2 linked regions of the Tistrella bauzanensis genome follow. The protein of the gene in region 2 binds, or shares a complex with, the protein of the main gene of each other region. Links are inferred from orthologs where the notes say so. Each region holds a gene or a part of one and is shown on either strand. Other genes may lie near its edges. The genes, in order: dnaN and IEW15_RS14590.

Region 1 (9,785 bases), on a different replicon or contig from region 2:
ATGGAAGACTTCATCTCGCGCTGGGAGCGGATCACCCGCTGCAAGAAGCCGGTCATCGCCGCGGTGTCGGGCTATGCGCTGGGCGGCGGCTGCGAACTGGCCATGATGTGCGATTTCATTCTCGCGGCCGAGAATGCGAAATTCGGCCAGCCCGAAATCAATCTGGGCACCATTCCCGGATCGGGCGGCACTCAGCGTCTGACCCGGTTCGTCGGCAAGTCGAAGGCCATGGAAATGTGCCTGACCGGCCGGATGATGGATGCCGAGGAAGCCGAGCGGGCCGGGCTGGTCAGCCGGATCGTGCCGGTGACCGATCTGATGGACGAGGCGCTGAAGGTGGCCCAGGCCATCGCCGCCAAGTCGCTGCCATCGGTGATGATGGCGAAGGAGGCGGTGAACGCCGCCTACGAGACCACGCTGACCCAGGGTGTGCGGTTCGAGCGCCGCCTGTTCCATTCCAGCTTCGCCCTCGACGACCGCCGCGAGGGCATGACCGCCTTCTCGGAAAAGCGCGAGCCGCAGTTCAGGAACCGCTGAGCCGCCGCCACGGCCGTATGCTGAAAGGCTGCGGTGGCATTGCCACAATCGGCGCCGCTCCGTCGGCGCCGGTTTCGGCTTTGCCGATAACGTCTTGACTCATGTCCGGCGCGCACCTATCGTCTGCCGCCTGAGTTTCCTTTTGTTCCCAGACCGATCCGAAGGGCCGACCCCTTATGGCCAATCATGACTCCGCCAAGAAGCGTATCCGCCGCAACGCGCGCCGGGCCGAAATCAATGGCGACCGTATCAGCCGCATCCGGACCTTCGTGAAGAAGGTCGAGAAGGCCCTGCTTCAGGGCGATAAGGATGCAGCCGTTGCCGCTTTCGCCGTTGCCGAGCCGGAACTGCGCCGTGGCGTCAACAAGGGCGTTCTGCACGCCAATACCGCGTCTCGCAAGATCTCGCGCCTCAGCGCGCGGGTGAAGGGTCTGGCCCAGGCCTGATCCGGCCCCGGAGCCGGCCGGGTGCAGACCTGGTCCGGTTTCGAGCTTGCGTCAGACTGTGATCTGTCCTGCGGGGCCGGCATCGGTTCCCGTCGTCCAGGCATCTGATTCGTCGGCGTTGTCCGGTTGAATCAGGCCTGCGGCCGGCTGGAATCTGCAGGCCGGACCTAGCCGTTCAACGCACGGCATGCGTTCATCGCGTGCCGTGCGTTGTCGCGTCTGGGCGTCGTCTTGTAGCAAATGACCGCGTTCACATTTCGGTCCCATTGCCAGCCGGACGGGCGGGGGCTAGTCTAGCCTCATCGAATGCAGGTCCGTACCGATGCGGGTGTGGCCCACTGGTTCCGATGTCGTCGATGCCCTGAGCGGCCGGCAGCCTTGGCCTTTATGGTCGCGGGCGGCCCGGGCGCACAGCCGGGGTATCATCCGGCATGCGGCTGCCGGCCCGGGGATGCCCGGTCACAAGCCGACCTGCTCCCCAAGACACAAGTGGATGAAGGCGCTTCGCGGTTCGATGCAGTGGCATTGAGCCTCGCCGGATACGCTTTGCCCGCAGACCGATTGCCAGTTGCCGGCTGTCGCGGCATCGTTCGGCCCATCCTTCATCCTTTTCGTCCAGATCTGCCAGAGGAGCCACGAGGCGACGCCATGGCCAGCACCGATGACATCCGCCTGAATGCCGCCGCCCGCACCGGTGCCCATGCCGGCTACGCCGGCGACGTGACGCCTGAAGAGGCATGGTCGCTTCTTGAGCAGCATCCCGATGCTGTTCTGGTCGACGTGCGCACCCGTGAGGAGTGGATGTTCGTGGGTCTGCCGGCCCTGCAATCTCTGGGCAAGGAACCAAGGCTGATCTCGTGGCAGGTCTGGCCGCAGATGGCACAGAACCACGATTTCACCGGCACCCTGGCCGAGGCCGGTATCGGCCCTGATCAGCCGGTGGTGTTTCTGTGCCGCAGCGGCGGGCGGTCACGGGCGGCGGCGATGGCCGCCACCAGCGCCGGCTATACCGCGGCCTTCAACATCGAGGGCGGCTTCGAAGGCGATGTGGGTGAAGACGGGCATCGCGGCACGGTGAACGGCTGGAAGGCGGCGGGGCTGCCCTGGTTCCAGAACTGACGCCACCGCCCGTCACCGCCGCGCCGCTGTCCGGAAGGGGGCGGCGTGGTTGCCGTTCGTCCGCATGAAGCCGGGCGACCCCCGCCAATTGCGACTGCCGTTGCCCATGACCCCGGTTTCCGATCCCGCCGACTTTGCCGAATACGAGGCGCAATGGGGCCGCGTTCGTGATGCGCTCCGCAGCGAATTCGGCGACGCCGCCTTTTATTCCTGGCTGAAGCCCCTGTCGCTGGCTGCCGTGACCGAGGGCCGCGTGACGATCGCGGTGCCGACGCGGTTCATGCGCGACTGGGTCGTATCGCATTATGCCGATCGTATCCGCGTGCTGTGGTCGTGGGAAAATCCGGCGGTCCGCCGGGTGGACATCTCGGTCGCCGGTGCCTGGGGGGCTGCCGATCCGGCATCGGCCAAGGCCGCCGCCGCCGCCAGGGCCGCCGGTGCCAAGGCTGCCGACGATGATGCCGTCGCTCCGGTTGTGCCGCCGGCAGCCAACGGCCCCCGCTCGGGCGGGGCTGCCATCTATAACGGTGAAGGTTACAACGGCGAGGGCCGTGGCGGCATTTCCGGCGGCTATGTGACCGGCGGCTATGGCGGTGGCGCGCCGCTGCCGCCGCGCAGCAGCAAGCCGTCGCCGGTGCCGGCCGGCCAGTCGCGGGCGGGCGGGGGGCCGGCGAATCAGCCGGGCAGCCATCAGCCCCCGGGGCACCAGCCTGGAAGTCACCAGTCCGGAGGTCACCAGTCCGGAGGTCACCAGTCCACGGGCCATAACGCTTCGGGGCGCGGGCCGTCCGGCCATGACGGCACAGGTTCCGGTCCCGTGGCCTATGGGGCGGGCCGCAACGGCCGCAGTGGTGCCCAGGCGGCGCCGATGTCCGAGGCCGAAGCCGATGCCGAGGCCAGCCACCGCGCGGCGGAACGCATCGATCAGTGGTCGGCCGGTCTGGATCCGCGCTTCACTTTCGACAATTTCGTCTGCGGCAAGCCGAACGAACTGGCCCATGCCGCGGCGCTCCGGGTGGCGGAAAGCGAAACCGTACAGTTCAACCCGCTGTTCCTGTATGGCGGTGTCGGCCTTGGCAAGACCCATCTTATGCATGCCATCGCATGGCATATCCGCGGCCGCAACCCGCGGCGCAAGGTGGTGTACATGTCGGCCGAGAAGTTTATGTACGAATTCATCCGGGCGCTGCGCTACAAGGATACGATGGCGTTCAAGGAGCAGTTCCGCTCGGTCGACGTGCTGATGATCGATGACGTGCAGTTCATCAGCGGCAAGGATTCGACTCAGGAGGAATTCTTCCACACTTTCAACGCTCTGGTGGACCAGAACCGGCAGATCGTGGTGTCGGGCGACCGCTCGCCATCGGATCTGGACGGGATGGAGGAGCGGCTGCGCTCGCGCCTCGGCTGGGGCATGGTCGCCGATATCCACCCCACCACCTATGAACTCAGGCTGGGCATCCTGCAGCAGAAGGCCGATCAGCTGGGTGCCGTGGTGCCGGGCAAGGTTCTGGAATTCCTGGCCCACAAGATCGCCTCCAACGTCCGCGAGCTTGAGGGCGCACTGAACCGGGTGGTGGCGCATGCCACCCTGGTCGGCCGCGCGATCACGCTTGAGACCACACAGGAGGTGCTGCAGGATCTGCTGCGTGCCAATGAGCGCCGGCTGACCATCGAGGACATCCAGAAGCGGGTGGCCGAGCACTTCAACATCCGGGTGTCGGACATGCATTCCGCCCGCCGCTCGCGGGCGATCGCCCGGCCCCGGCAGGTGGCGATGTATCTGGCCAAGCAATTGACCCAGTCCAGCCTGCCGGAGATCGGCCGAAAATTCGGCGGCCGCGACCATACCACCGTGATGCATGCGGTGAAAAAGGTCGAGGAACTGGGCAGCCAGGACAGCAGCTTCGCCGACGATATCGAGCTGCTGCGGCGGATGCTGGAAAGCTGAACCGCAGCGCGCGGGGAATGCCCGCAAAGCTGGCGATGCAACTGGCTTGCAGTTATACTCTCAGGCCCCGGCGGGCCTGGAGTTCCGGCCCGCCACGAACCCCTGAACCTGCCGGCCGGGCGTGCCCCAAGCCGATTGACGTCCGTTCCCGCCACCCAAGCGGAAACAGCCCTCACCGGGAGCGCACATGAAGCTTTCCATCGAACGCGCCGCCTTGCTCCGTGCGCTCACTCACGTGCAGAGCGTCGTCGAGCGCCGCAACACCATACCGATCCTGGCCAATGTCCAGTTCGAGGCCGACGCATCGGGCGCGCTGCGCCTGACCGCGACCGATCTGGACCTGTCGGTGGTCGAGGAGGTGCCGGCGACGGTGGTCCAGGCGGGGCGGACCACGGTGCCCGCCCATACCCTTCACGACATTGTCCGCAAGCTGCCCGACGGCGCCGAGATCGAGCTGGCGCTCGATGCCGCCAAGGGCCAGATGAAGCTGTCGGCGGGGCGCTATGCCTCGGCGCTGTCGGTGCTGCCGGCCGAAGACTTCCCTGAGATCGCCGAGGGCAATCTGCCGTTTGCCTTCCATCTGTCGGCCACCGACCTGAAGCGGCTGATCGACAAGACCCGGTTCGCGATTTCGACCGAAGAGACCCGCTATTACCTGAACGGCATCTATCTCCATGTCGCCGAAAGCCCGGATGGCCGGCGGCTGCGCGCGGTGGCGACCGATGGTCACCGTCTGGCGCGGGTGGAGAGCGAGGTGCCGGAGGGTGCGGCCGGCATGCCGGGCGTGATCGTGCCGCGCAAGGCGGTGGGCGAGCTGCGCAAGCTGATCGACGAGATCGAGGACGAGGTGGCGGTGGCCTTGTCGGAAACCAAGATCCGGTTCGCCTTCGGCCGCGTGGTGCTGACCTCGAAGCTGATCGACGGGTCGTTCCCGGATTATGAGCGGGTGATCCCGGCCGGCAACGACAAGATCGTGCGCATCGACGGCAAGCCCTTCGCGGCCGCGGTCGACCGGGTGGCGACGATTTCCAGCGAGAAGTCGCGGGCAGTGCGTTTCGCGCTCAGCGATGGCCGGCTGGATCTGGCGGTGACCAGCCCCGATCACGGCTCGGCGAGCGAAGAGCTGACGGTCGATTACGAGGGGCAGCACATCGAGATCGGCTTCAACTCGCGCTATGTGCTCGATGTGGCCGGTCAGATCGACGGCGACCTGATGGAGATGGCGATCGCCGACGGAGCCTCGCCGGTGGTGATCCGCGACACCGCGGATGCCGGTGCCCTGTATGTGCTGATGCCGATGCGGATTTGATCACGTCCGATCCCACGTTTCCCGACACCCCATATCAGCCCGGCGGGTCCGCAGTGCCCGGTGGCGCAGGCGATACTGTGCCGGCGCTGACCCGGCTGGTGCTGACCGGCTTTCGCAACTATGCCGGGCTGCGGCTGGCGCTCGATCCCCGGCCGGTGGTGCTGACCGGCGCCAATGGCGCCGGCAAGACCAATCTGCTGGAAGCGGTGTCGATGCTGGCGCCCGGGCGCGGCCTGCGCGGTGCCCGGTTGGCAGATATGGACCGCTTGGCCGATATGGACCGTCTGGCCGCGATGGATCATCGGGATGAGACGGGTCATCTGGGCGGAACGGGCCATACCGGTGCCGGTTGGGCGGTGGCGGCAACGGTGCGGACCGGCGACGGGCCGGTCGAGGCCGGCACCGGTCTGGCCGGCGGCGGGGGGGAGCGGGAACGCCGGGTGGTGCGGATCGACGGCCGCAATGCCAGTGCCGCGGAACTCGGCCGGCGCTGGTCGGTCTTGTGGGTGACGCCGTTGATGGACCGACTGTTCATCGATAGCGCCGGCAACCGGCGGCGGTTCTTCGACCGGCTGGTCTATGGCCTGGATCCCGACCATGCCGGGCGGATCGCCGCCTATGAGCAGGCGATGCGCGAACGCGCCCGGCTGTTGCGCGACGGCCGCCGCGACCCGGCATGGCTGGCTGCGCTGGAAGCCACGATGGCGGCCAAGGGGGTTGCGATCGCGGCGGCGCGGCTGGGTTTCATGCGCCAGTTGAAGGCGGTTCTGGCTGCGGGCGACGGGGCTTTCCCACGCGCGCGGATTGCGATTGAGGGCGAGGTGGAGGCGGCTCTGGCCGTGGAACCCGCCCTGGCGGTTGAAGACCGGCTGGCCGCAAGGCTGGCCGAGTGCCGCGGTCAGGATGCCGAGGCCGGGGGCACCCGGGTCGGCCCGCACCGCAGCGATCTGGTGGTGACCCATGATGCCGGCGGCATGCCGGCCGCGCGGTGTTCCACCGGCGAACAGAAGGCGCTGCTGCTGGCGATCGTGCTGGCGGTGGCGCGGCTGAAACGGACAGTGGAGGGATCGGCCCCGATCCTGCTGCTGGACGAGGTCGCAGCCCATCTCGATGCCGAGCGGCGCACAGCACTCTATGACGTGCTGGTGACGCTCGGTTCCCAGGCCTGGCTCACCGGCACCGACCGACCGCTGTTTGCGGGGCTGGAGGGACGGGCTCAATTCTTGCGGATCGCCGATGCCTCGGCGATGCGCGAATGAGCACGCGTCATGGATGGCTGGTCTCCCGGCCGTCCGGCAGGATCATGGGCGTCTCCACGGCGGAGGCCCGTTCATGACCGGCGACGCGCGCGCATGCCCCAGACCGAGGAAGCCCCATGGCCGAGGATGATGGAACCGGTTCGATGACAGAGCAGCCCGCACACTCCCAGTCCGAGACTGCCATCGCAGCCACGTCCTATGGTGCCGACTCGATCAAGGTTCTGCGTGGCCTGGATGCCGTGCGCAAGCGCCCGGGCATGTATATCGGCGACACCGACGACGGCTCGGGCCTGCACCACATGGTCTATGAGGTGGTCGACAACGCCATCGACGAGGCGTTGGCCGGCTGGTGCGATCAGGTCCATGTGGTGCTGAACGGCGACGGATCGGTGACGGTCCGCGACAATGGCCGCGGCATCCCGGTCGATATCCATGACGAGGAAGGCGTGTCGGCGGCTCAGGTCATCATGACCCAGCTGCATGCCGGCGGTAAGTTCGACCAGAATTCCTACAAGGTGTCGGGCGGCCTGCATGGCGTGGGCGTGTCGGTGGTGAACGCGCTGTCGGAATGGCTGGAACTCAGGATCTGGCGCGCCGGCAATGAACACTATATGCGCTTCAAGATGGGCGAGGCGGTCCAGCCGCTGGAGATTGTCGGCCAGAGTGGCGACAAGACCGGCAGTGAAATCACCTTCATGCCGTCGACCGAGATCTTCACCCAGGTGAATTTCGATGCGGCGACGCTGGAGCGTCGGCTGCGCGAGCTCGCCTTCCTGAATTCGGGCGTGACCATCGAATTCGTCGACAGCCGCACCGATACCCCGGTCAGCCACCGTATGCATTACGACGGCGGCATCGAGGCTTTCGTGCGCTATCTGGACCGCAGCAAATCGCCGATGCATGGCACCCCGATCACGGTATCCGGCGAGCGCGCCGGCATCATGGTCGAAGTGTCGATGCAGTGGAATGACAGCTATCACGAGAACGTGCTGTGTTTCACCAACAACATCCCGCAGCGTGACGGCGGCACCCATCTGGCCGGGTTCCGCGCGGCGCTGACCCGCACCATCAACGCCTATGCCACGTCATCGGGTATCGCCAAGCGCGAGAAGGTGTCGGTGTCGGGCGAGGATGCGCGCGAGGGGCTGACCTGCGTGCTGTCGGTGAAGGTGCCGGACCCGAAATTCTCGTCGCAGACCAAGGACAAGCTGGTCAGTTCCGAGGTGAAGCCGGCGGTCGAGAATCTGGTCGGCGAACGGCTCGACCAGTGGTTCGAGGAGCATCCCCAGGACGCCCGCGCGATCGTGGGCAAGGTGGTCGAGGCGGCGGTGGCGCGTGAGGCCGCGCGCAAGGCCCGCGAACTGACCCGGCGCAAGAGCGCGCTGGACATCACCAGCCTGCCCGGCAAGCTGGCCGATTGTCAGGAACGCGACCCCGCCAAATCCGAAATCTTCCTGGTCGAGGGTGACTCGGCAGGCGGATCGGCCAAGCAGGGCCGCAACCGCGCCAATCAGGCGATCCTGCCGCTGCGCGGCAAGATCCTGAATGTCGAGCGGGCGCGGTTCGACAAGATGTTGAGTTCCGCTGAAATCGGCACGCTGATCTCGGCGCTGGGCTGCGGCATCGGCCGGGACGATTTTAACGCCGACAAGCTGCGCTATCACAAGATCATCATCATGACCGACGCAGACGTGGACGGAAGCCATATCCGCACCCTGCTGCTGACCTTTTTCTATCGTCAGATGCCTGAACTGATCCGGCGTGGTCATCTGTACATCGCCCAGCCGCCGCTGTACCGCATCAAGCGCGGGACCAGCGAGGTCTATCTGAAGGGCGAGCTGGCGCTTGAAAACCACCTGATCGGCCAGTCGCTGCAGGATGCCGTATTGACCCTGCATTCGGGCGCCCAGCGTGCCGGCGGCGATCTGCGCACGGTGGTGGAGCGTGCCCGCGACGTCGCCAATCAGTTGAAGGCGATCGCACGGCGGGCGCCGCTCTGGCTGCTGGAGGAAGCGGCATTGTCGGGCGCGTTGTCGGAAGCCTCTTTCGCCGATGCGGTCGCGGCCGAACAGGCTGGCCGGATCCTGATCGCCCGGCTGGACGCGCGGTCGAACGAGCATGACCGCGGCTGGAGCTATGCGGTGGAGACCAGCGCGCCGGAAGGCGAGGCCGGCGGCACCGGCCCGGTGCCGCGCGCGGGTGAGGTGCGCCGCATCCGGGTGCGCCGCGAACTGCGCGGCATGCAGGAGAGCTATACGATCGAGGCGGCGCTGTCGCGCGGTGGTGAGGCCCGGCTGATCAGCCGCTATCTGGCGGAGCTTGCCGGCGTGTTCGACGGCCCGGCCCGCATCGCCTTCGACAAGGGCCGCGAGGTGCGTGTCGCCACGCCGACCCAGCTTTTCGAGGCGGTGCTGGAAGCCGGACGGCGCGGCATTCAGGTGCAGCGCTACAAGGGTCTGGGCGAGATGAACGCCGACCAGTTGTGGGAAACCACCATGGACCCCAACAGCCGCACCCTGCTTCAGGTGCGCGTCAACCATGCCGACGAGGCCGACGAGATCTTCACGACCCTGATGGGCGACGTGGTGGAGCCCCGCCGCAATTTCATTCAGGACAATGCGCTGAACGTGTCCAATCTGGATGTGTGATCATGACGGATGATGCGCTGCGGGGCGGCAGGACGTTCTTTCAGGACGCCTTGCTCGTCCTCGCCGATGCATCGCGTCGATTGGAAGAGGCAGGCATCGCGCGGCCGGTGCTGGTTGGTGGTGCGGCGGTGGAGTTCTACACCGCTTCACATTTCGTCTCGGGCGATTTCGATATCGTCATTCCCAGTCAAGCCAAACTCGAAGCCGTTCTACGCGAGATGGGATTCGAGACACCGCGCGACGGGACACGCGGCCTGCATCACTATGCAAAGAATGCGACGGGACACGCGGCCTGCATCACTATGCAAAGAATATCGGGGTTGAGGTGGTCGGCTCACGCCTTCTGGATGGTGCGGATTCTATAGATTACATTTCTCAGGTTGAATTTGAACCTGGTTTTCGTGTCGATTTCATCGGTGTCGAGGATCTGATCGCCGACCGTGTCGCGCAGGCCGATGCGACGTCGAGGTTGGATCAAGATCGTCTGGCTCAGAGTCGGACTCAAAACTAATACCC
Region 2 (11,825 bases):
GGGCTGCCTGTCGTTGTATTTCGGCTTCCGGATCTATCGTGGCCGCCGGGCGGGCGACACGCTGGCGATGCGGATGATCAAGCACAGTCTGGCCTGGGTGGTCATGGCCGGGCTGGCTGCCCTGTCGGTCTGGCTGCTGATGGCGGTCTGCCGCGAGGCACCGCTCAACTGGATCGGCGTCGTCTCGGTCAGCGGACTGACCGCAGGCTATTTCATCCGCCGGGAATGGCACCAGCTCACCAGACCCGATCCGGAGGACGCGTGACCCGGTCGGATGGCAGGAGTGGTACCGGAAAGATCGGGGTCTGAACACGATCGAGATCTGAAACAGGGAGGGGAGGCCCGTGATGATCAAGTCAGTCACTCTTGCAGCCACGATCGTGGCCGCACTGCTGCCGCAGATGCCGGCGATGGCAAGCCGGCAATGCGCCGATCCGATGCGGATCACCGATGTGCTGGCGCCGACCACGACGGTGCGCGTCGCCGGCACCACCGACAGCGAACGCATCACCCGCGAGGATCTGCTGGCCGCGTCGATCGATCTGTTCATCATCAAGGTGGATGATGACTATGTCACCGTCTCCCCCGACGGACGGAATTACCTGGAGATCCCGCGCGCCGACGTTCAATTGTCGCAGAACGTCCGGCAGATGGATGGCAGCGGGCCGCAACGGTCGACCGGCAGCCAGGGGCTGGGCCTGTGCAATGCGGGAGGTGCGGGATGATGGCGCCACGCATTGCCTGCCGGATCACCGCCCTGGCCGCCGCCTGCTGGCTGCTGGCCGGGTGCACGGAGGAGGTCAAGAAGGCTGTCGGTGGCGCGATGTCCGATGTCCGCGCGATGGTGACCGGCGAGCCGTCGCTCGCCCGCTTCGACGGCCGCTATATCGACAGCGACGAGGTCACCGCGCTGATGCCGCGGGCGACTGCGGCTCAGCCGCTCGATTTCGCCTATGCGCCGACCCCTGACCAGATTTCCTATACCTCGCTCTATGGTCCAGGCCAGCGCAGCCGACGCGTGCAGGGCACGCTGGATGTCGAGGCGGCGACCAGTTTTCCCGACGTGCAGACCTATCTTCAGGACCGGGTCGATCTGCTCTTGCAGGGCTGGCCCGCGGAGCATCGGCCGGCGGTCGAGGTGGTGTTGAGTGCCAGCACCAACAGCGAGCCCTCAGCCATGCCCGGCCGGCGGCTGGTGGTGCCGATGGGGCTGCTGCTCGATCAGGCGCGTGCCACGGATCCCATCGTCACCGCCATGCTGGCGCATGAACTGGGCCATATCCTGCTGTCGCATAATGACGGCGACTCGAACCGCGACCGCACCGTCGCCAGCCTGACGACGCTTGGTGACATGGCGGCCTTCGTCGGTGGTGGCCGGGCCGAGGCCGTCGCGGGTTCGATGGTGGGTCAGCGGCAGTCATCCGCGCGCGATGGACGATCTGTCGAGGCGGATGAAAAGCGCCTGCGGCGGCCGTCGGGCATCTATCGCCAGTATGTCGACCGGGTGATCGGCAGCACCTGGAATCAGGCCGAGGAATTGCAGGCCGATCTGCTGGCGCAGGATCTTCTGGCGGCCCTGCCGCCGGGCGGCCCGCATGCCGGCGACATGGTGGCCATGCTCTCAGGGCTCGCGGTTGAAAAACAGGATCTGGAAGCGGCCGCGGCTGATGCCGCGGCGGCCCAGATCCGCCAGAGCGGCACCGAGATGGCAGAGGTCGGGGCGGTCGACAAGGCGGCGACGACCGACATGTTCGGCGACATCGCCATGTCGGTCGGCAAGTCGGTGTTCCTTTTCTTCACCGATGATCATCCGCCGATCGAGGCGCGCAGGGAGCTGGCTGTGGACTATTCACAGCGGCTGGCATCCCTGCGGGGGGACGCGGCCGCATCGGGTGGCGCGCGCGCCCTGCTGACAAAGAAGACCGAGGATAAACGGCCCGATCCGCTGGCCCGGCTTCTGGCGCGCAAGGACATCCAGCGCGAGATGAGACTCTACACCCGTGCCTTCGGGTTGATGCCCAGCCTGTCGGGCGCATCGGATGCGGATGCCGATGTCGATTATCGTGGCTTCCTGAAGGCTCTGGGGCGCATCGACCGGGTGCGTGATCCGTTCCTGCTGACCATCGCCGGGCAGGCCCATGTCGCCACCGGCAACAACCGTGCGGCGCGCCAGGCCTATGAACGGGCGGTGGCGATGCCTCAGGCGGGGTTGATGCCGTTCGAATCCCTGGCCCGTCTGGATCTGATCGAGCGCCGGCCTCAGGCGGCGCTGGACCGGATCGCCGAAGGCGAGGCCCGGGCCAAATATCCGCCCCGGCTGCTGCCCTTGCGGATCGCGGCGCTGCGCGATGCCGAACAGCCCTTCGACGAGCCCCTGCAGCGCTGCATGAGTGTCTATCTGCCGGATATCCGGTTCATCTGCCGGGCGGCGGCGGGTGAAAATGTGTCGGAAGAGGATCTGAAGACGGAGCCGACGGTCGCCGGCGACATCATCAACAGCCTGTCCGCGGGCCGGTAGACCGTTCCAACTGACCGCCGGTGCGGGGGGGTGCCATTCGGCGCGGCGCAACACGGAAACACTTGCCGTGTGCGGTGCCGCGCCCTCATCCTGTGGGCGGCCCGGTGGTTGCGTCGCGATATGGCGCCGGACGGGCCGGCTTTCTGCCACAACGGAGCAGTCCATGGCGCCTGACGATACCCCGCCTCGTGATCCCGCAGCACCACGCCACCCGTCCCGGCGGGGCCTGCTGCGCATCGGACTGGGCGGGGTGGCGGCAGCAACGACCCTGCTTGCCGGCTGCCAGCCGCGCTTCCGGCCGGGGCCGGTGGCGGTGATGCCGCCGGCCCCTGAGCCGGTACCTGACGTGGCGGCGACGCCCGAGGTCGTGGCGGGGCCGTATTTCGCCGATCGGGCGGTGCTGTTCAAGCTGGAGCGCACGCTGGTCTTCTATGGCGGCGAACACGAGGTGGCGCGCTATTCGGTGGCGATCGGCCGTGGCGGTGCCGGGCCCAAGCGCCGCGAGGGCGATGCGCTGACCCCTGAGGGCCGATATCACATGATGCCGCCGGGCCGGCCGTCGGGTGATGGCTTCCGCTGGTTCATCCCGATCGACTATCCCAATGCCGAGGATCGCGAGCGTGCCCGGCAGTTGGGGCAGCAGGTGCCGCTTGGCGGCGCCATCGGTCTGCACGGCACCGGCGATACGCCCTGGACATCGATCCATGCCCGCGGCGACCGTAGCTGGACCCTGGGCTGTCTGGCGGTGACCAATCAGGAGATCGACGAGATCCGCGAGATGATTTCCTATAACGGCCGCATGCCGTTCCCGATCGAGATGCGCGGCTGACCGGGCGGATGGCGATGATGACTGCCGAGCCCGAACAGCCGTGGCGGCGGGTGGGCCGGGGCGCCGCCGCGACCCTGGCGGCGGCGCTGCTGCTGTCGGCCTGCGCCGGTGGCATGCCGGGCGCCGATGCGCCGCGCGCGGCGCCGCTAGCCTGCGCGCCTCAGCCGCCGGCCGGCGCCATGGTGCCGGCGATGGTGGCGGCGGCCGAGGCCGAATGGCGGGCCTTCGGCCAGCCGGTGGTCGATTTCCGCGGCGGCGCACCGTCGCTCAATCCGGCCGGGCTTGACGAGACCGACAGCCGGGTGCGCGCCCGGCTGCAGCTCTACTGGCGCGCGGCGGCGGATGATCACGGCCTGAAGATGGGGGCATCCGACGTGCCCGAACTGTCGCCGTGGTCGGCGGCGTTCATTTCCTATGTCGCCTGTGCCGCCGGGGTGTCGCCGGCCGATCTGCCGCCGGCCTCGCGGCATCTGGATTATGTCGACCATGTGATCTTCCGGGCGATCCGCACGCCCGACGACCCGACCGCCCGCTTCGTGCCGGCGGAACCCATGGCCACCGCCCTGCGGCCCGGTGATCTGCTGTGCGCCGATCGCGGCCGCAGCGATGGCGCGCCCGAACTCGACCGCTGGGAGGATCGCGCCGCCGAGGTGATCGCCGCCCGGCAGAGCGGCTGGGACACCCGGCCCCGCGGCATGCATTGCGATCTGGTGGTGCGGGTGGCGCCGGGCACCATTGCCGCCATCGGCGGCAATGTCCGCGACCGGGTGGCGATGAGCCTGTTTCCCGCCGACCCGCTGGGCCGACCGGTGCCGGTGACGGGCACGCCGCACTGGTTCGTGACCCTGGCCGCCATCGACCGGTGACGGCCGAACCGGATTTCATGGAACCGTCATCAGCCTGTCGTTGAATCATTCGTTATTTCGGGTATTGTCGAAACATGGAAGCCGTTGCCGCCACCCGGATGTTTCAGGCGCTCGCCAACGAGACCCGCCTCGCCGTGTTCCGCCTGCTGATGCGCGCGGAGCCCGACGGGCTGGCCGCGGGTGCGATCGCGGTCTGTCTGGGGGTCGTGCCCTCGACGCTCTCAGCTCATCTGAAAGAGCTTGAGCGGGCAGGGCTGGTGACCGTTGAACGCCAGGGCCGGCAGTTGATCTATCGGGCCGAAACCGGCGGGGCGCGGGCATTGATCGGTTTCCTGATCGCCGATTGCTGTGGCGGCCACCCTGATGTCTGCGCGGATTTGCAGGTGGGGGCCGCATGCGGTCCGCTCGCGGCACCAGCCGCACCCCGTCTGCCGATCGAGGCTCAGATGACCGACACCCCCCAGCCTGCCGCCGCCGCCCAGCCCGCTGCGACCCTGGATCGCGGCCGTGTCTACAACGTGCTGTTCCTGTGCACCGGCAATGCCGTGCGCAGCATCATGGCCGAAGCGCTGTTGAACCATCTGGGTCGCGGCCGCTTCCGCGCCTTCAGCGCCGGCAGCAACCCGGCTGGCCAGCCCGATCCGCTGGCGCTGACGCTGCTGGAGCGGTCACGCATTCCCACCGAGGGCCTGCGTTCGAAGAATTGGGACGAATACCAGGCCGAGGGTGCGCCGAAATTCGATTTCGTCTTCACCGTCTGCGACCATGCCCGCGAGACCTGCCCGGTCTGGCCGGGCCAGCCGATGACCGCCCATTGGGGCGTGCCCGACCCGGCCGATGCGTCCGGCACCCCGGCCGAGCGGGTGCTGGCGGTGGCTGAAGCCTTCCGCATGCTCAACACCCGGATCGGCATCTTCGCCAATCTGTCGATCACGGCGTTGGACCGGCTGGCCCTGCAGAAGAGCATCGATGATATCGGCCGCACGGCGGCCGCCTGAGGCCAGCCGCCTGCAACCAGACACCTGAAACCGACGGAGACCAGCCCCATGACCCGCGTTGCGATCAACGGCTTCGGCCGCATCGGCCGTCTGGTCGCCCGCGGGCTGCTGAGCGGCGATCACGGGGCGGCACGCGCTGCCGACCTCGATCTGGTGATGATCAACGATCCGCATTGCCCGGCCGCGACCGCCGCCCATCTGCTGGAATTCGACAGTGTCCATGGTCGGATGCGGGCCGATATCAGCGCGGCCGCGACCAGCATGACCGTCAATGGCAGCCGGATCGCGGTCACGGAGGCCGCGACCCCGGATGCCTGCGACTGGGCGGCGGCGGGCATCGATCTGGTCATCGAGGCATCGGGCCGGTTCAAGGACCGGGCGAGCCTCGACGGCCATATCACCGCCGGCGCCCGCGCCGTGCTGGTGGCGGCGCCGGTCAAGGCCGGTGCGCTCAATCTGGTGGTGGGGGTGAATGACCACCTGCTGGGCGACTGGATGGGGCAGGAGCCGACGCCGGTGGTGACGGCGGCGTCCTGCACGACCAATTGCCTGGCACCGGTGGTGAAGGTGCTGCACGAGGCGATCGGCATCCGCCATGGCAGCATCACCACCGTCCACGACGTCACCAATACCCAGACCCTGATCGATGCGCCGCACAAGGATCTGCGCCGCGCGCGCTCGGCGCTCACCTCGCTGATCCCGACCAGCACCGGCTCGGCGACCGCGATCGGCCTGATCTTTCCCGATCTTCAGGGTCGGCTCGACGGCATCGCCGTGCGGGTGCCGCTGCTCAACGCCTCGCTCACCGATGCGGTGTTCGAAATGGCGCGCGAGACCTCGGTGACCGAGGTGAACGATCTGTTCGCGGCCGCCGCATCCAGGTCGCTCGCCGGCATCCTCGGCTTCGAGATGCGGCCGCTGGTGTCGGTGGATTATCGCGGCGACACCCGCTCGGCGATCGTCGACGGGCTGTCGACCCGGGTCATCGCCGGCACCCAGGTGAAGATCTATGCCTGGTATGACAATGAGATGGGCTATGCGACCCGGATGATCGATCTGGCGGCGCGGATGGCCGGGCATATGCAGGTGTCGGCGACATGACCGCCGCCGCGCGCGCGGGTGTCCGGGCCTATGCCGCCGTCACCGGCGCCTATTGGGGCTTCACGCTGACCGACGGCGCGCTGCGCATGCTGGTGCTGCTGCATTTCAACGCCCTCGGCTACAGCCCGGTCGAACTCGCCCTGCTGTTCGTGCTCTATGAAGCCTGTGGCGTGGTCACCAATCTGGTCGGTGGCTGGGTCGCCACGCGGTTCGGCCTGCGGGCCACGCTGTGGTCGGGGCTGGCGCTTCAGATCGGCGCGCTGCTGATGCTGGCGTCGCTCGATCCGGCCTGGGGGCGTGAGGCCGGGGTGATCTGGGCGGTGCTGGCGCAAGGATTGGCCGGCATCGCCAAGGATCTGACCAAGATGAGCGCCAAGAGCGCGATCAAGGCCGTGGTCCCGGATGATCCCGCATCCGGCGGCGGGTTGTTGTTCCGTTGGGTGGCGCTGCTCACCGGGTCGAAGAACGCGCTGAAGGGCGTGGGCTTCTTCCTGGGCGGCGCCCTGCTGGGCGGGCTGGGCTTTCAGGGCGGGTTGGTCGTGATGGCGGCGGGTCTTGGCGTGGTGCTTATGGCGGCGCTCGTCGCCGTGCCCGCGGGGCTGGGCGGACGGGCGCGCAAGGCGCCGTTCCGTGGCATCTTCGCCCGCAATCCGGCGGTCAACCTGCTGTCGGCGGCCCGGCTGTTCCTGTTCGGGGCCCGCGATGTCTGGTTCGTGGTCGGGCTGCCGGTGTTCCTGCATGACGGGTTGGGCTGGAGCTTCGCGCGTACCGGCGGCTTCATGGCGGTCTGGACCATCGGCTATGGCATCGTTCAGGCGTCGGCGCCGGCGCTGGTTCGTCGGCGTGGGGCGCCGGTCGCAGGCGATCCGGCTGTGGGTGATCCCGTGGCCCGCGATGCCGCACGGATCTGGGCGGCGGTGCTTGCCGTGATTCCGGCGGCGATGGCGGCGGCACTTGCCGGCGATCCCACGCTGGACATGGCGGCCTGGATCGTGGTTGGCGGGCTGCTGGCCTTCGGCGTGGTGTTCGCGATCAATTCGGCCGTGCATTCCTATCTGATTCTGGCCTATGCGGAAGGCGACCGGATCGCGCTGAATGTCGGCTTCTATTACATGGCCAATGCCATGGGACGGCTGGTGGGCACGCTGGCCTCGGGGCTGCTGTTCGCGGCCGGCGGTCTGGCCTTGTGTCTGGCGGGCTCGGCGGTGATGGTAGCACTCTCCTTTCTGATCGCGCTGGCGCTGCCGGTGCCGCCCGCCGCCGATCCCACGGCACCGCTTCAGGATCTGCCCGAATGACCGACCATACGCCCGCCATGTCGCCGATCAGCCGCTTCGAACGCCACCTGACCCTGTGGGTGGCGCTGGCGATCGCGGCCGGCATCGCGCTTGGTGCGGCGTTCCCGCAGGCGACAGGCGCGCTGGCCGGGGCCGAGATCGCGCGGATCAACCTGCCGGTCGCGGTACTGGTCTGGGCGATGATCTTCCCGATGATGCTGGGCATCGCGCCGCGCGCGGTGCTGGATGCCGGCCGCCGCCCCGCCGGGCTGGTGCTGACCCTGGTGGTCAACTGGCTGATCAAGCCCTTCACCATGGCGGCGCTCGGCATCCTGTTCTTCGAGCATGTGTTCGCGGATCTGGTCGATCCGCAGGATGCCCGGGCCTATATCGCCGGCATGATCCTGCTGGGGGTGGCGCCATGCACGGCGATGGTCTTCGTCTGGTCGCGGCTGGTGGATGGCGATGGCGCCTTCACCCTGGCGCAGGTGGGCATCAATGACCTGGTGATGATCCTGGCCTTCGCGCCGCTGGCCGCCCTGCTGCTGGGCGTGGCCGAGGTGTTCGTGCCCTGGGACACGCTGCTGCTGTCGGTGCTGCTGTTCGTGGTGATCCCGTTCGCGGCCGCCATGCTGGTGCGGGCGCGGATGCTGCGGTCAGGCGGTGGCGGACAGCGCGCGCTCGACGATCTGTCGCACCGGCTGAAGCCCTGGGGTGCGGGCGCGCTGATCCTGACCGTGGCCCTGTTGTTCGCGTTTCAGGGCCAGCGGGTGCTGGACCGGCCGTTGGGCGTGGTGCTGGTGGCGGTGCCGCTGCTGGTGCAATCCTATGGCATCTTCGCCCTGGCCTATCTGGCGGCGCGGGTGATGAAGCTGCCGTTCTCGGTGGCGGCGCCGGCGGCGCTGATCGGCACCTCGAATTTCTTCGAACTGGCGGTGGCGGTGGCGATCGGCCTGTTCGGCATCGACAGCGGCGCCGTGCTCGCAACCGTGGTCGGCGTTCTGGTCGAGGTGCCGGTGATGCTGTCGCTGGTGGCCTTCGCCCGCCGCACCCGGCACTGGTTTCCGGCCGCGACGGCCTGATCCATGCTCTGATCCCTGGTGCGCGCCGCCAGGACTGGCCGCGACCACGGGGTTTGCGGTATACCGATGGGACACCCCGGCTTCATCACATCGGATCGGCTGTCCCCATGCGTCGCACCACCCGTTTTCGCGCCTTGGTTGAGGCGCCCGAGATTCTGGAAATGCCCGGTGTCCAGGATGCGCTGACCGCACGGATCGCGGCCGAGGCCGGTTTCGAGGCCATCACCTGCGGTGGCTATGCCTCGACCGCCGCCCTGATCGGCGAGCCCGACACCTCGCAATTGTCGATGCGTGAACTGGCCGATCACTATGCCCGGATCTGCGATGCGGTGGACGTGCCGGTATTCGCCGATGCCGATACCGGCTTCGGCAATGTCACCAATGTCCGCCGGGCGGTGCGCGCCTATGAACAGGCGGGGGTCGCGGGGCTGTTCATCGAGGATCAGGTGTTTCCCAAGCGCTGCGGCCATATGGCCGGCAAGGCGGTGGTGCCGGTCCAGGACATGGTCGCCAAGCTTCAGGCGGCGCTGGATGCGCGACGCGACGGCGATCTGGTGATCATGGCCCGCACCGATGCGCTGGCGACCGAGGGGCTGGATGCGGCCATCGATCGCGCCTGTCTCTATCGCGAACTGGGTGCCGACATGGTGTTCGTCGAGGCGCCGGAGACGGTGGAGCAGATGCGCCGGATCTGCGCCGCGGTGAAGGCGCCGCTGCTGGCCAACAACATCGAGGGCGGCATGACCCCCATGCTGACCGCGGCCGAGTTGCACGAGATCGGCTATGCCGTGGTCACCCATCCGGTGGCGCTGACCTATGCGGTGGCCCGGGCGGCGCGCGACCTGTTCGCCACCCTGCGCCGCGACGGCATCACCACCGGCTTCGCCGACCGGATGCTCGATTTCAAGGGCTTCAACGACCTGGTCGGTCTGCCCGATGTCAGGGCGCGGGAACAGGCCTATCTGGATCAGGCCGCCCGCGTCATGGCGTCGCGGCCCGCGGTGTGACGGGCCGAGGTGTGATGGGCCGAGGTGTGACGGCGACACCAGCCGGCCCGTATCGCCTTGTTCAATGCCAGGACACCTGTTGTCAGGACACCTGTGCGAACAGGTCAGGATACCTGTGCGAACAGGTCTGGCACTGACGGGTCGCCTGCGCGGTCGCGCACCGGATGGGCGCCCAGGCCGATCAGCCGGAAGGCGGTGCCGCGGCCACTGACACCGCCATCGCGCAGTTCCAGCGCCAGCAGATCGCTTGCCGCATCGATCAGCGGGGCGGCCTGATCGCTGGCGGCCCGCAGCCGCCGGCTGCGGGTCAGGGTGGTGAAATCGGCGGTCTTCAGCTTCAGCACCACGCCTTCGGCGACCAGCCCGCCCTTGGCCAGCCTTGCGGCCACGCGCTCGGCCAGCGGCGGCAGCAAGGCGGTCAGCCGGCCGGCATCGCGCTCGTCGCGGGCCAGGGTGGTTTCGGCCGACACGCTCTTGGTCGGCCGCCAGGGCGTCACCCGGCGCGGGTCCAGACCGGCGGCAAAGCCTGCGATCTGTGCGCCGATGCGGCCATAGCGCTGCGCCAGCGCCTGCGGCCCCAGGCTCTGCAACTGGCCGATGCGGGTGATGCCGTCGGTGGCGAGCCTGCGGGTGAAGGCCGGGCCCACCCCCCACAGCATCCGCACCGGCTTGTCGGCCAGGAAGGCCGCAGCCTCGGCCGCGCCGATCACGGCGAAGCCGCGCGGCTTGTCGAGTTCCGAGGCCAGCTTGGCCAGGAATTTGTTGGGGCCCAGCCCCACAGACACCGTCACCCCCACCTCGCGCTCCACGCGTCGGGCCAGCGCCGCCAGCCGTTGCGCGGGGCTGGCGCCGCCATCGGCGACGGTGGCGGCGGCGATGCCGAGGTCCAGATAGGCCTCGTCGATCGACAGTGGCTCGACCAGCGGGGTCAGCGCGCGCATCAGCCGGCGGATTTTCATGCCGGCCTCGTGATACCGGGCCATGTCGGGCTTCAGCACCACGGCATCCGGGCACAGCTCCAGCGCCTTGAACATCGGCATCGCCGAACGCACGCCCTTCATCCGCGCCAGATAGCAGCAGGTCGCGACCACGCCGCGATGACCGCCGCCCACGATCAGCGGCTTGTCGATCAGCTCCGGCCGGTCGCGCTTTTCAACCGAGGCATAGAAGGCGTCGCAATCGACATGCGCGATCGCCAGCCGGTGCAGCTCGGGATGGGCGATCACCCGTGCCGAGCCGCATGCCGGGCAGCGCTGTGCCGCTGCGGAGGCCGGGCAACCTTGCGCAGACCCGGGCGGCGGATCGGTGTTGCCGCACGACCGGCACAGCCAGCCATCCACGGCCGCCGGCATGGCATCGTCACCGGGCAGGCTGCTGTCGTGGCTCATGGCGCGACGTCCGGACCAGAGAGACTGCCCGCGCCGGGTTTCTGGCGGGACACCGGGCTGCTGGCGGGGCAGAGGAATGTTCCCTTCATGTTCTCACTGCCCGGCCCGGTTGTCCAGCGGGTTGCGCCGGCCTCAGCGGGTCACCTCTCTCAGCGGGTCACCTCCCTCAGCGGGCCACGTCCCACAGCCGCGCCGCGCCGCGCACGCCGCTGTCGTCGCCATGGCGGGCGACGACCACGGGGGTGCGGACCCGGTCCGAGAACAGCCAAGGGCCGATCAGCGGCGTGGGATCGCAGGTGATCGCGTCCATCAGTTCCGGCACCTGCGACAGCCCGCCGCCGATCACGATCGCATCCGGGTCCAGAAGATTGATGACCATCGCGAAGGCCCGGCCCAGGCGATGGCGCCAGCGCATGATCGCCGCGATCGCCATCTCGTCGCCCTGGCGCGCATCCGCGATCACCGCCTCGGCGCTGCGGCAGGCCAGGGCCGATGCCTCGTCCTGCCCGCGCAGGCGCGCGGCATCGCCGGCCAGGCCCGGGCCGGAGAGCAGGGTTTCGATGCAGCCGCTGCGACCACAGTAACAGGCGGGGCCGGGCAGTTCCGGAACACGGTCGGCATCGGGCGGCAGCGCTGCGCCGGCGGTGCGGCTCCAGGGCTGCGCCCAGGGCATCGGGACATGGCCCCATTCACCGGCGATCGCGTCGGCGCCATGATGGACCCGCCCCTGAATGGCAATGCCGCCGCCGACCCCGGTGC

Evidence for each region.
Region 1: the proteins of IEW15_RS14590 (region 2) and dnaN are in contact, whole or in part, in a solved structure (PDB 1OK7), measured with the Escherichia coli proteins. The link is inferred for Tistrella bauzanensis from one-to-one orthologs.

Annotation. Positions count from the first base shown.
Region 1 is NZ_BMDZ01000050.1:54-9,838, reverse strand. The notes cover bases 3,416-6,301. They hold dnaN (DNA polymerase III subunit beta), read left to right. Parts: upstream 3,416-4,240; coding sequence 4,241-5,362; downstream 5,363-6,301. Other genes in these bases: recF (DNA replication/repair protein RecF), read left to right, coding at 5,416-6,301; dnaA (chromosomal replication initiator protein DnaA), read left to right, coding at 3,416-4,053. Outside these bases: IEW15_RS18120 (enoyl-CoA hydratase), read left to right, coding at 1-537; rpsT (30S ribosomal protein S20), read left to right, coding at 714-983; IEW15_RS18110 (rhodanese-like domain-containing protein), read left to right, coding at 1,632-2,102; more of dnaA, read left to right, coding at 2,209-3,415; more of recF, read left to right, coding at 6,302-6,621; gyrB (DNA topoisomerase (ATP-hydrolyzing) subunit B), read left to right, coding at 6,765-9,269; IEW15_RS18080 (hypothetical protein), read left to right, coding at 9,272-9,634. UniProt on the Escherichia coli protein: Confers DNA tethering and processivity to DNA polymerases and other proteins. Acts as a clamp, forming a ring around DNA (a reaction catalyzed by the clamp-loading complex) which diffuses in an ATP-independent manner freely and bidirectionally along dsDNA.
Region 2 is NZ_BMDZ01000034.1:47,077-58,901, forward strand. The notes cover bases 8,925-11,825. They hold IEW15_RS14590 (DNA polymerase IV), read right to left. Parts: upstream 11,067-11,825; coding sequence 9,783-11,066; downstream 8,925-9,782. Other genes in these bases: IEW15_RS14585 (isocitrate lyase/PEP mutase family protein), read left to right, coding at 8,925-9,678; IEW15_RS14595 (ROK family protein), read right to left, coding at 11,233-11,825. Outside these bases: IEW15_RS14540 (CHASE2 domain-containing protein), read left to right, coding at 1-265; IEW15_RS14545 (hypothetical protein), read left to right, coding at 348-725; IEW15_RS14550 (M48 family metalloprotease), read left to right, coding at 722-2,518; IEW15_RS14555 (L,D-transpeptidase family protein), read left to right, coding at 2,682-3,347; IEW15_RS14560 (DUF2272 domain-containing protein), read left to right, coding at 3,356-4,213; IEW15_RS14565 (metalloregulator ArsR/SmtB family transcription factor), read left to right, coding at 4,288-5,211; IEW15_RS14570 (ArsJ-associated glyceraldehyde-3-phosphate dehydrogenase), read left to right, coding at 5,260-6,312; organoarsenical effux MFS transporter ArsJ, read left to right, coding at 6,309-7,610; arsB (ACR3 family arsenite efflux transporter), read left to right, coding at 7,607-8,671; more of IEW15_RS14585, read left to right, coding at 8,779-8,924. UniProt on the Escherichia coli protein: Poorly processive, error-prone DNA polymerase involved in translesion repair and untargeted mutagenesis. Copies undamaged DNA at stalled replication forks, which arise in vivo from mismatched or misaligned primer ends.